4 regions of the Leisingera sp. ABD4_442 genome follow, and region 4 is predicted to be linked to each of the others. Evidence: riboswitches for the same ligand, from Rfam matches in the RefSeq annotation. Region 4 holds a riboswitch; each other region holds the start of a gene.
What was found. A riboswitch is a leader RNA that binds a small molecule or an ion and turns the genes downstream of it on or off. The one in region 4 is predicted to bind cobalamin.
Positions count from the first base shown of each region.

Region 1: another riboswitch for cobalamin. It lies ahead of ACXAHG_RS08925 (ABC transporter substrate-binding protein); the one in region 4 lies ahead of ACXAHG_RS10075 (DUF4198 domain-containing protein).
Region 2: another riboswitch for cobalamin. It lies ahead of ACXAHG_RS12440 (DUF1636 family protein); the one in region 4 lies ahead of ACXAHG_RS10075 (DUF4198 domain-containing protein).
Region 3: another riboswitch for cobalamin. It lies ahead of ACXAHG_RS17560 (hypothetical protein); the one in region 4 lies ahead of ACXAHG_RS10075 (DUF4198 domain-containing protein).

Region 1 covers NZ_JBSWYB010000008.1:74,037-76,230, reverse strand. The annotation lists gene ACXAHG_RS08930 (N-acetyltransferase family protein) at 1-447, opposite strand, end outside; cobalamin riboswitch at 575-767, shown strand; gene ACXAHG_RS08925 (ABC transporter substrate-binding protein) at 908-1,918, shown strand; gene ACXAHG_RS08920 (FecCD family ABC transporter permease) at 1,915-2,194, shown strand, end outside.
Region 2 covers NZ_JBSWYB010000014.1:40-2,233, reverse strand. The annotation lists gene cobW (cobalamin biosynthesis protein CobW) at 1-663, opposite strand, end outside; gene ACXAHG_RS12440 (DUF1636 family protein) at 666-1,076, opposite strand; cobalamin riboswitch at 1,174-1,379, opposite strand; gene cobO (cob(I)yrinic acid a,c-diamide adenosyltransferase) at 1,431-2,066, shown strand.
Region 3 covers NZ_JBSWYB010000028.1:44,406-46,599, reverse strand. The annotation lists gene ACXAHG_RS17565 (TetR/AcrR family transcriptional regulator) at 1-581, shown strand, start outside; cobalamin riboswitch at 600-822, shown strand; gene ACXAHG_RS17560 (hypothetical protein) at 933-1,337, shown strand; gene ACXAHG_RS17555 (protein-tyrosine phosphatase family protein) at 1,468-2,013, opposite strand.
Region 4 covers NZ_JBSWYB010000010.1:16,033-18,226, forward strand. The annotation lists gene cbiM (cobalt transporter CbiM) at 1-563, opposite strand, end outside; gene ACXAHG_RS10075 (DUF4198 domain-containing protein) at 574-1,359, opposite strand; cobalamin riboswitch at 1,507-1,721, opposite strand; gene ACXAHG_RS10080 (LysR family transcriptional regulator) at 1,841-2,194, opposite strand, start outside.

The sequences.
Region 1 (2,194 bases), on a different contig from region 4:
CAGCGTGCCGGTCTCCTGGCCGTTCAGCCCTGCATAAAACGCCCGTGCCCGCTGATTGGATTGAAACACAGTCAGGGACAGGCTGCGCTGGTCCTTGGAAAGCAACTGTTGCACCGCGGCCCGGAACAGGCTGCTGCCAGCACCTGACCCCTGTGCCGCCGGAGAGACATGCAGATTGTCCAGATAGGGTTCCGGCCGGCACCAGACGGCGCAAAAACCAAGCAGCCCGGCGGGGTGTCCGGCGTGTTCCGCGATCAAGAGAATATCCCCCGGTTCCGGCCGGTAAGCCTGCCATTTGCGCAAAAGCTGGCTGCTAATCTCCCCGTGCAGCCGCGCCTGCGGGAAATCACCGGCATAGGCGGACTGCCAGCTCTCTGTATGCAAGGCAGCGATTTGCGGCAGGTCAGCTGCCGCAGCGGAACGGATATGGAGACGGGGCCGGGTCATACGGCTCACAGGATACCAATAAGATCGCATCACTCAATGGCCGGTAGACGCCACCGGGGGCGAAGATGTTTTGCCCGCAGGATTGTGGCAGGGACCGCAACTTTTTCTTGCCGCAACGGAAGCGATGCGCTACGGGCGATTTACCGGTCCCGAAAGGGCTAAGAGGGAATCCGCGGCGCCAACCGGCGCCAAACGGAACTGCCCCCGCAACTGTAGGCGGCGAGTGCTGCGCCATGATGTCACTGGACCTCAACGGCCCGGGAAGACGGCGCAGGCAATGACCCGCCAGTCAGGAGACCTGCCGGTGAAAACTGAAGCACACCGGACGGGGTTGTCCGGGGAGGTTGCCGGTAAGATGCGCCGCCGCTGGACGGTGACGCGATGGGGGGCTGACCTCCTGCCTTAGCGGTCAATACCCTTTCACCCGTTCTCCGGTCATTGACACATGGAGATCGAAATCATGTTTCTGCGTTCCGGCCTGATGGGCCTTTCTTTCGTTGCTGCTGCACAGGCTGCCGCCGCCAGCGAAAACTTTCCGCTGACCATTCAGAACTGCGGCGAGACCGTCACATTCGAGGCGCCGGTTGCCTCCTCCGTGACCGTCGGCCAGGCCGCCACCGAAGTGCTTTATGCGCTGGGCCTGGGCGAAAAGGTGCTGGGCACCTCGGTCTGGTTCAACGATGTGCTGCCCGAATATGCTGAGCTGAACGACAAGGTCGAACGCCTGGCAGACAACGACCCGAGCTTTGAAAGCGTGGTGGCCAAGCGCCCCGGTCTGGTCGCGGCACAGTATGAATGGCATGTCGGCCCCGAAGGTATCGTTGCCAAGCGCGAGCAGTTCCATGACCTCGGCATCCCGACCTATGTGATGCCCGCGGATTGCGTCGGCAAAGACAACACCACCGGCGGTGACGGCACGAGGACCCAGATGTTCACCACCGAGAGCCTTTACCAGGGCATCGAGGAACTGGCGGCGATCTTTGGCGAGGCTGAAAAGGGCGCAGAACTGGTTGCCGACTACAAGGCGCGCGAAGCCGCTGCTGTTGCCAAGGCGCAGGAGGTTGCACTGGACGGCGCCTCCGCCGTGTTTTGGTTCTCTTCGCCGGAAATGGAGAGCGATCCATTTGTGGCCGGCCAGAAGGGCGCGCCGGGCTACATGATGCAGCAGCTGGGCCTGAAGAACGTCATCGAAACGGACGAGGAATGGCCGACCGTTGGCTGGGAAACCATCGCCAAGGCGAACCCGACGGTGATCGTGATTGCCCGCATGGACCGCCGCCGCTTTGCCGCGGATGACTACGAGAAAAAGCTGGACTTCCTGCGCAATGACCCGGTCGCCAGCCAGATGGACGCGGTCAAGAACAACCGTATCGTGGTGATGGATGCCCAGGCCATGGATGCCACCATCCGCGCGATCCCGGCGCTGGAGGACCTGGCAGCTGAACTCAGCGCGATCGGCAACGGCGAATGAGCGCAGCCGCCGCACTAGCGTGGCAAAGCGTCCGGGGCGCTTGCCTGGCTTTGCCGGTGCTGGCTGCGGCGGTTCTGGCAGGCGCAATGATCGGCGAGACCGCGCTTGCGCCTGACCTTGTCCTGTCGGTTCTGGCCAACAAGCTGGCGGGTGCTGGGCTGCCGGTGGATCCGGTGGATCAGGGCATCATCTGGAGCTACCGGCTGCCGCGGGCGCTGGTGGCTGCGGCCTGCGGGGCAGCTCTGGCGGTGACGGGCGTGGTTCTGCAGGCGCTGC
Region 2 (2,194 bases), on a different contig from region 4:
CGGGTCGATGACGCCTTCGCTCATCGGCAGGATCGGCAGCTTGCGCGGCGCCTCGGCCTCGATCACGGCGCGGGCCTTCTCGACGCCTTCGTCGCCGGCCAGGTCGGCCTTGGACAGAAGCACGATGTCGGCGCAGGAGACCTGGTCTTCGAAGACTTCGCTGAGCGGAGTTTCGTGGTCCAGGCTCTCATCTGCTTCGCGCTGGGCGGCAACCGCGTCCAGATCGGGGGCGAACTGGCCTTTGGCAACGGCCTCTGCATCGGCCAGCGCAATCACGCCGTCAACGGTGATGCGCGAGCGGATCGCGGGCCAGTCAAACGCTTTCAGCAGCGGTTTGGGCAGGGCCAGGCCGGAGGTTTCGATCACGATGTGATCCGGCTTTTCCGGCAGGTCCATCAGCTGCTCGATGGTGGGGATGAAGTCATCGGCCACGGTGCAGCAGATGCAGCCGTTTGCCAGCTCCATGATGTTTTCGGCCGGGCAATTGTCATCGGCGCAGGATTTCAGGATGTCGCCGTCGACACCGGCGGTGCCGAACTCGTTCACCACAACCGCCAGGCGCTTGCCCTGCGGGTTCTGCATCAGGTGGCGGATCAGGGTGGTCTTGCCTGCACCGAGGAAGCCGGTGATGACGGTGACGGGGATCTTATTGAGGTCGCTCATGTTTACTCCTGGGAGAAGAACTTGGCCGGCGGGATGCGGGCAACGGATTGCTTGCGGAAGGTCTGCGGGCGCTCGCGCCAGGGCACGACGCCGTCAGCGGTGGCGGCATAGGCGGCTGCGCCTTCCAGGATCTCGGGGACATGCTGGTCTGGGTCCAGGTCGCCATAGACATAGGTCCAGCGTTCTTCGCCGCCGACCAGCGCAACAGCGCAGCCGCGTTTGCAGGAGGACAGGCATTCCACGCCCCGCAAACGGACGCCTTCGGGCATTCCGGCCTCTTCCAGCGCTGCGTGCAGGATGGCGCCGGGGCGTGCGGCCTCGGGATCGGCGCCCTCGCGGCGGCAGGTGAGGCAAACGGTCAGCGTGACCGGTCCCTGGGTGCTGGCAGTCTTGCCTGCCATATCGTCAGCCATCAGCGCGTCTCCTGTCGCGGCAGGGCGTGCGGGATGGCCAGAAAGGGGCAGTGTCGTGCCAGCCCCTCACCCGGTTGCAGAACACCCCGTCTGCCCGTTGATCTCGTCGTCGCTGGCAGGTCTCCCGGCTTGCGGATGCCAAGGCGTTCGCCTTGCCGGCCATCCTGCCTTCCCGGGATATCTCCCAGTGGCATGGCGGCCTCATCCGGTCACGGTCGCGGGGGCGGCTGTGCTTCAGCCTGAGCAGGCCTTCACATTCCCTCTTCGCCTGTTTTCACAGGAACCAGCGGAACCCCCTTGCGCTATGGCGGGCTTCTTTGTCAAGACATGGGGTCAAACAGCTGGAGAGCCCCTATGAGCGAAAAGTCTGAAACCGGCATTTCAGAAGAAGAAGCCGCCCGTCACGCCTCGAAGATGGCTAAGAAGAAGGCCGCGCGCGACCGGATGATGAAGACCAAGGAGGGCGAGAAGGGACTGATCATCGTCCACACCGGGCCGGGCAAAGGAAAATCCTCATCGGGCTTTGGCATGATCATGCGCTGCATTGCCCATGGGATGCCGTCTGCGGTGGTGCAGTTCATCAAGGGCGCCTGGCAGACCGGCGAACGCACTCTGATCGAGGAGAACTTCAGCGATCTCTGCCAGTTCTACGCGATGGGCGAGGGCTTTACCTGGGAGACCCAGGACAAGGCGCGTGATATCGCTGCCGCCCAGAAGGGCTGGGAGAAGGCCAAGGAGATGATCCTGGACGAGCGCAACACCATGGTGCTGCTGGATGAGATCAACATCGCGCTGCGCTATGAATATCTGGACCTTGAGGAGGTGCTGGAGTTCCTGGTGGAGCAGAAACCGCCGATGACCCATGTGGTGCTGACGGGGCGCAACGCCAAGGAGGAGCTGATCGAGATCGCCGATCTGGTGACCGAGATGGGCCAGATCAAACACCCGTTCCGCGCCGGGGTGAAGGCGCAGAAGGGCGTGGAATTTTAATCCTTTCCAGGCACGCAAATTTGCGTGTGCCCGAGGTTTTGCGCTTTGCTTCGCAAATCGCCAGAGGGCGGGGGGGGGGGGGGGGGGGGGGGAGAGCGAAGGGGATTGAGCATGAGATAGGGGTTGGC
Region 3 (2,194 bases), on a different contig from region 4:
CCGTCCCCACCCGCGAGCGGCTGCTGCGCGCGGCTGCCGGGCTGTTCCGCAACAAGGGCTACAGCGGCACCGGCCTGGCAGAATTGCTGGCCGCGGCGGAGGCGCCCAAGGGCTCGCTCTACCACCATTTCCCAAACGGCAAATCGGACCTTGCGCTGGCCGCAGCGGACTGGGCATCAGAGCAGATGCAAGCACTGATCGACGCTTCCTTCACCCCTGCGCCGACCTTTCAGGACGGCGCCAAGACGGTCTGCTACAAACTGGCGAAACTGTTCGACAAACAGGGCAAATGGAGCGGCTGCCCGGTCTCTGCCACCCTGTTCGAAGGGCCGGAGAACGAGGCTTTCCACCAGCACGCCGCCAAGCTGTTCGAGGGCTGGATCACCGGGACCGCAGCCCATGCCCGGCGCCTGGGCCTGCCTGAGGCTGAGGCCCGCGCCGCTGCCGAGAATTTCTATATCCTGCTGCAAGGCGGCTGGCAGCTGGCCCGGGTGCGGCGCGATTCGGATGTGATCCGGGGGCTGCACCTGCAGATGCACAGACCCCAGCCAAACCCAATGCAGCTGCAGAAAAACGATTGACGACTCAGGGATCCAACCGCTACCGATTGTGGCGATGGTTCCCGCGCCACAGAATCTTGTGTCCGGGATGAAAAGGGAACACGGTGCGGCCCCGCCCTGCGCAAGGCCAATTCCGCGACTGCCCCCGCAACTGTAAGCGGCGAGCGACCCCGATAGAGCCACTGGCCCTCAAAGAGGCCGGGAAGGATCGGGAAAGCTGCGACCCGCAAGTCAGGAGACCTGCCATCGGATATGAAACTCGAACCCGGGCGGGGTGTCCGGACAGGGTCTGATGGCACCGCGGGGCTTTCCGCTTTCTCATCCGGTCTCTTGTCCCCAGAACTCCCCGCACCACGCGCGGAGGGCGCAAACATGATGTGGACGGACCAGACGCATTTCTATGCGGCAACGGATTGCAAATACCTCGGGAAACCCTGCCCCGCGGCAGAGCGGATGATCGCCAAGCTGGCCGAGGCGATGACCAAGGCCAAGCCGCTGACCCAGGAGGATTTTGAAATCACTGGCACCAGCGCGCTGGACGGCTGCCCGCGCAACTGCCCGGCGCAGTTCGTAGCCAGCCATGACCGGATCCGGCTGTTCTGCGGTGTCGGGGAGGACGCGCCGCGTGAGGGGCTGGACCGGTTTGCCGATGCGATCCTCAGCCGCGACGGCACCGGCTTTGCTGCCTCGAAACTGGACGCCCGCCCTTGCGCGCTGATGGAGGCGCTGCCGAAAACGGCAGAGGCGCATCAGGCAGAGCAGATGCTGGCGCTATAAGAATTCCAGACTGCAAGTGATCCGCCCGGCGGCACCGCCGGGCAGCGCCCGCCCCTCCCCGTCAAACCAAAGGTTTGCCTCCGGCAAAACGGGAGGACGCTTCGCACCCACCCAGGGTCAGGCGCGGCCCTCAGTGTTTGACACCCTGCCCTGCGCAGGCCCAATCCAGCTGCGCCTCAGTCTCCACCGCACAGGGCCGCACCGAGCGCAGCCGCGCCAGCGCCTGGACCGGGTCCTCGCCGCAGTCGATCATCAGCCGCAGCACCGCCATGCCGGAGCGCCCGCAGCCGCCCTTGCAATGCACCAGCACCCGTCCGCCGCCTGCCAGCGCCTGCCGCGCCGACTGGCTGGCGGCGGCCCATTTTGCATTCACTGCCGGTGGCGGCACCTGGAAATCCGGCACCGGCAAATGCAGCCAGCGGCAGGCCATGCTTTGGATGTCGACGCCCAGCCGCGGCACTCCGGCGGCCACATGCTCGGCCTCGGTGGTCATCGAGATCACCAGCCCCGGCTTCCATTGATAGATCTGGATCAGGTCGCTGCGGTAATCGCCGGCGCCGCCCGGCAGCCGGCACAGCGCCAGAATGCCGCCGCCCGCTGACAGCGCGTGGATGGTCAGGCCGGCCTGCGCGGCAGTCTCCTGCACCGCTGGCTTTGAAGTGTCTTCAGTTTGCATACCGCCTCCCTGGACGCCGCGCCCCTGCACTTCCCCCGCATTTCCCCCTTCCCTCCAGACTAGCCGCTAACCGCAGAAAGCCAAAGCGCTTTTGCAGCCCTGGCTTTGCTGCCTTCTGCGGTGGACGAACCGGCTGCGCTTCAATACCCTGCGCGGAACGCGGGACCCCCGCACACCGAAT
Region 4 (2,194 bases):
AGGAAGATGGCGGCACCGGACAGCAGCGCTTCGATCACCATCACCGGGATGTGGGAGAAAAACACCAGTTTGGCCGCCAGGATAAACTCGTCGCCGGACAGCATCAGCGACACTGCCACGGCAAGCGTCGTCAGAGCAATCGCCAGCCCGCCGCCGATGCCGCCCCAGACCGCCCCTTGCAGCGGCGAGCCGCGCGCCAGCAGCGGCCGGAAAATCAATCCGACCAGAACCGCTGGCAAGGCAATGTTCACAGCGTTCACGCCCAAGACGGTCAGCCCGCCAAAACCAAAGAACACCGCCTGCAGCAAGAGGCCGACAAATAGGGCCGGGAAGGCGGCCCAGCCCAGCACCAGCCCGGCCAGCCCGTTCAGGATCAGGTGAACCGAACTGGGACCGATCGGGACATGGATCAGCGAGGCCACAAAGAAACTGGCCGAAAGCACCCCCGCCGCCGGAATACGCTCCAGCGGCAGGCTGCGCAGACCCATGGCAATACCGCCGACGGCGGCAACCGCGCCGCCGATCACAACCGGGTTCGACAGTGCGCCGTCTACGATATGCATGGGGTCAGTCTCACTTCAGCTCTTCAGCGTGGATCCACAGCACAGCATCCTGGCTGAGTTCCTTACCCTCATGCTCGGTCGCCGGGCCCGAGCCCAGAGCCGCAAAGCCCCAGTAGCCCGCTTTCGGGATACCGAAGGAGAACACGCCGTTCTGGTCGGCGATGGCAACAATCGCACCACCCGGCATCTCGCCCACGGTCGGGCTGGTGGTGGAGAATTTCTCGAGATCCGGCTCAGCCGCCATGAATTCGATCTCGATCTCGGCACCGGCAACCGGCTTGCCGTCGGCCAGAACCTGACCCGAGAAGGTGGAGCCGACGATGACGTTGTAGGGTTTGTTCAGCGGCAGGATCTCGGTGGCCAGGCCAACCGGCTGGTCCCAGTCGGTGGGCAGGGTGTTGCGGTTCAGCACGACCTTGGCGATCTGCTGGATGTAGATGTCCTCGCTTTCCTCGTAGTAAGGCGCGGGCACGGTCACCACGACATAGTCGCCCGAGCGTTTCACCGGCACCGAGGCCTTATAGGCCGAGGCTTCGTTTTCAACGCCCTTGAAGGTGGCGAGCTCCAGGCGGTCCGTCAGGTCGGTCTTCTCACCCTTGTGGATCATGAAAAACTCTTCCGGCTTGCCCATGTCCATCGCATGGCCGTTCGCCATCGGGTGCCAGAACACCAGGCCCATCGGGACATCGCCGGGCTTCTCGATCAGCGCTTGTTCAGTGTAGTTCAGCTGGAAATGCGCCGATGCGGTAACCGGCAGGGAAACGGCCAGAGCAGCGGCCAGGTAGTTCAGTTTCATTTCGTCCTCATTCGACGACGCAGGCGCACCTGCAATCAGGAATGAACAACGGGGAGTAGCGGCACGGAATTGTCGAAACAACGCCCGGGCCAGACGCGCACCCCGGCGTCCGGTTTGAAAAAGAAGAGAGGGCCTCTGCAAGCAGAGTCCCATTCCTCGCGTCCGGCAGGTCTCCTGACTCGCGGGTCCTGGTTCGGCTGGCCTTCCCGGGACAGTTCCCAGTGGCATGTTCAGCGTCACTCACCGCTCACAGTTGCGGGGGCAGTCACGGATTTGGTCCCTTTTGGGTACGCCGCACCGTGTTCCCTATTTCTTCCGCTGCGCATTGAAACACTCGCGGAACCGGTCACTTTGGCTGAATGGCAAAACGGATTTTCTGAGTCAAGAGAATCGTAACACGTTCACCTGACCGCACCGGCGCTGCAGGCACTGTCTCCTTCTGTAAGTTTGCAGCCGGCAAGCAGACGTGCTTCGTCTTGCCTCATGCCTGCGGCTTGCTTTCAGCAAGGCAAGCGTTCTGCAGGTCTTGGGCGAACAGCTCCACGGCATGTCTCAGCACATGAACACGGCGCGTTGCGAGATAAAAGGTTGAGGTCCATTGCATTTGGCTGTTCCTGATTTCCCGAAACCTGCCGTCTGCAACCCGCCTGCAGGCAAAATGTGTGGGCAGCGGCCCCAGAAAATGACCGGTTTCAATGAGCATCGCCATGGCCTCCATGTTGGCCACAACCGCCGTTGGTTCCGGCGATCCAAGTTTCGGTGAAACCAGCATGTCATAAGAGCGCTGGCACAACGGATACTGCCCGATGGTTTCAAGACTGATTTCACTGTCCGG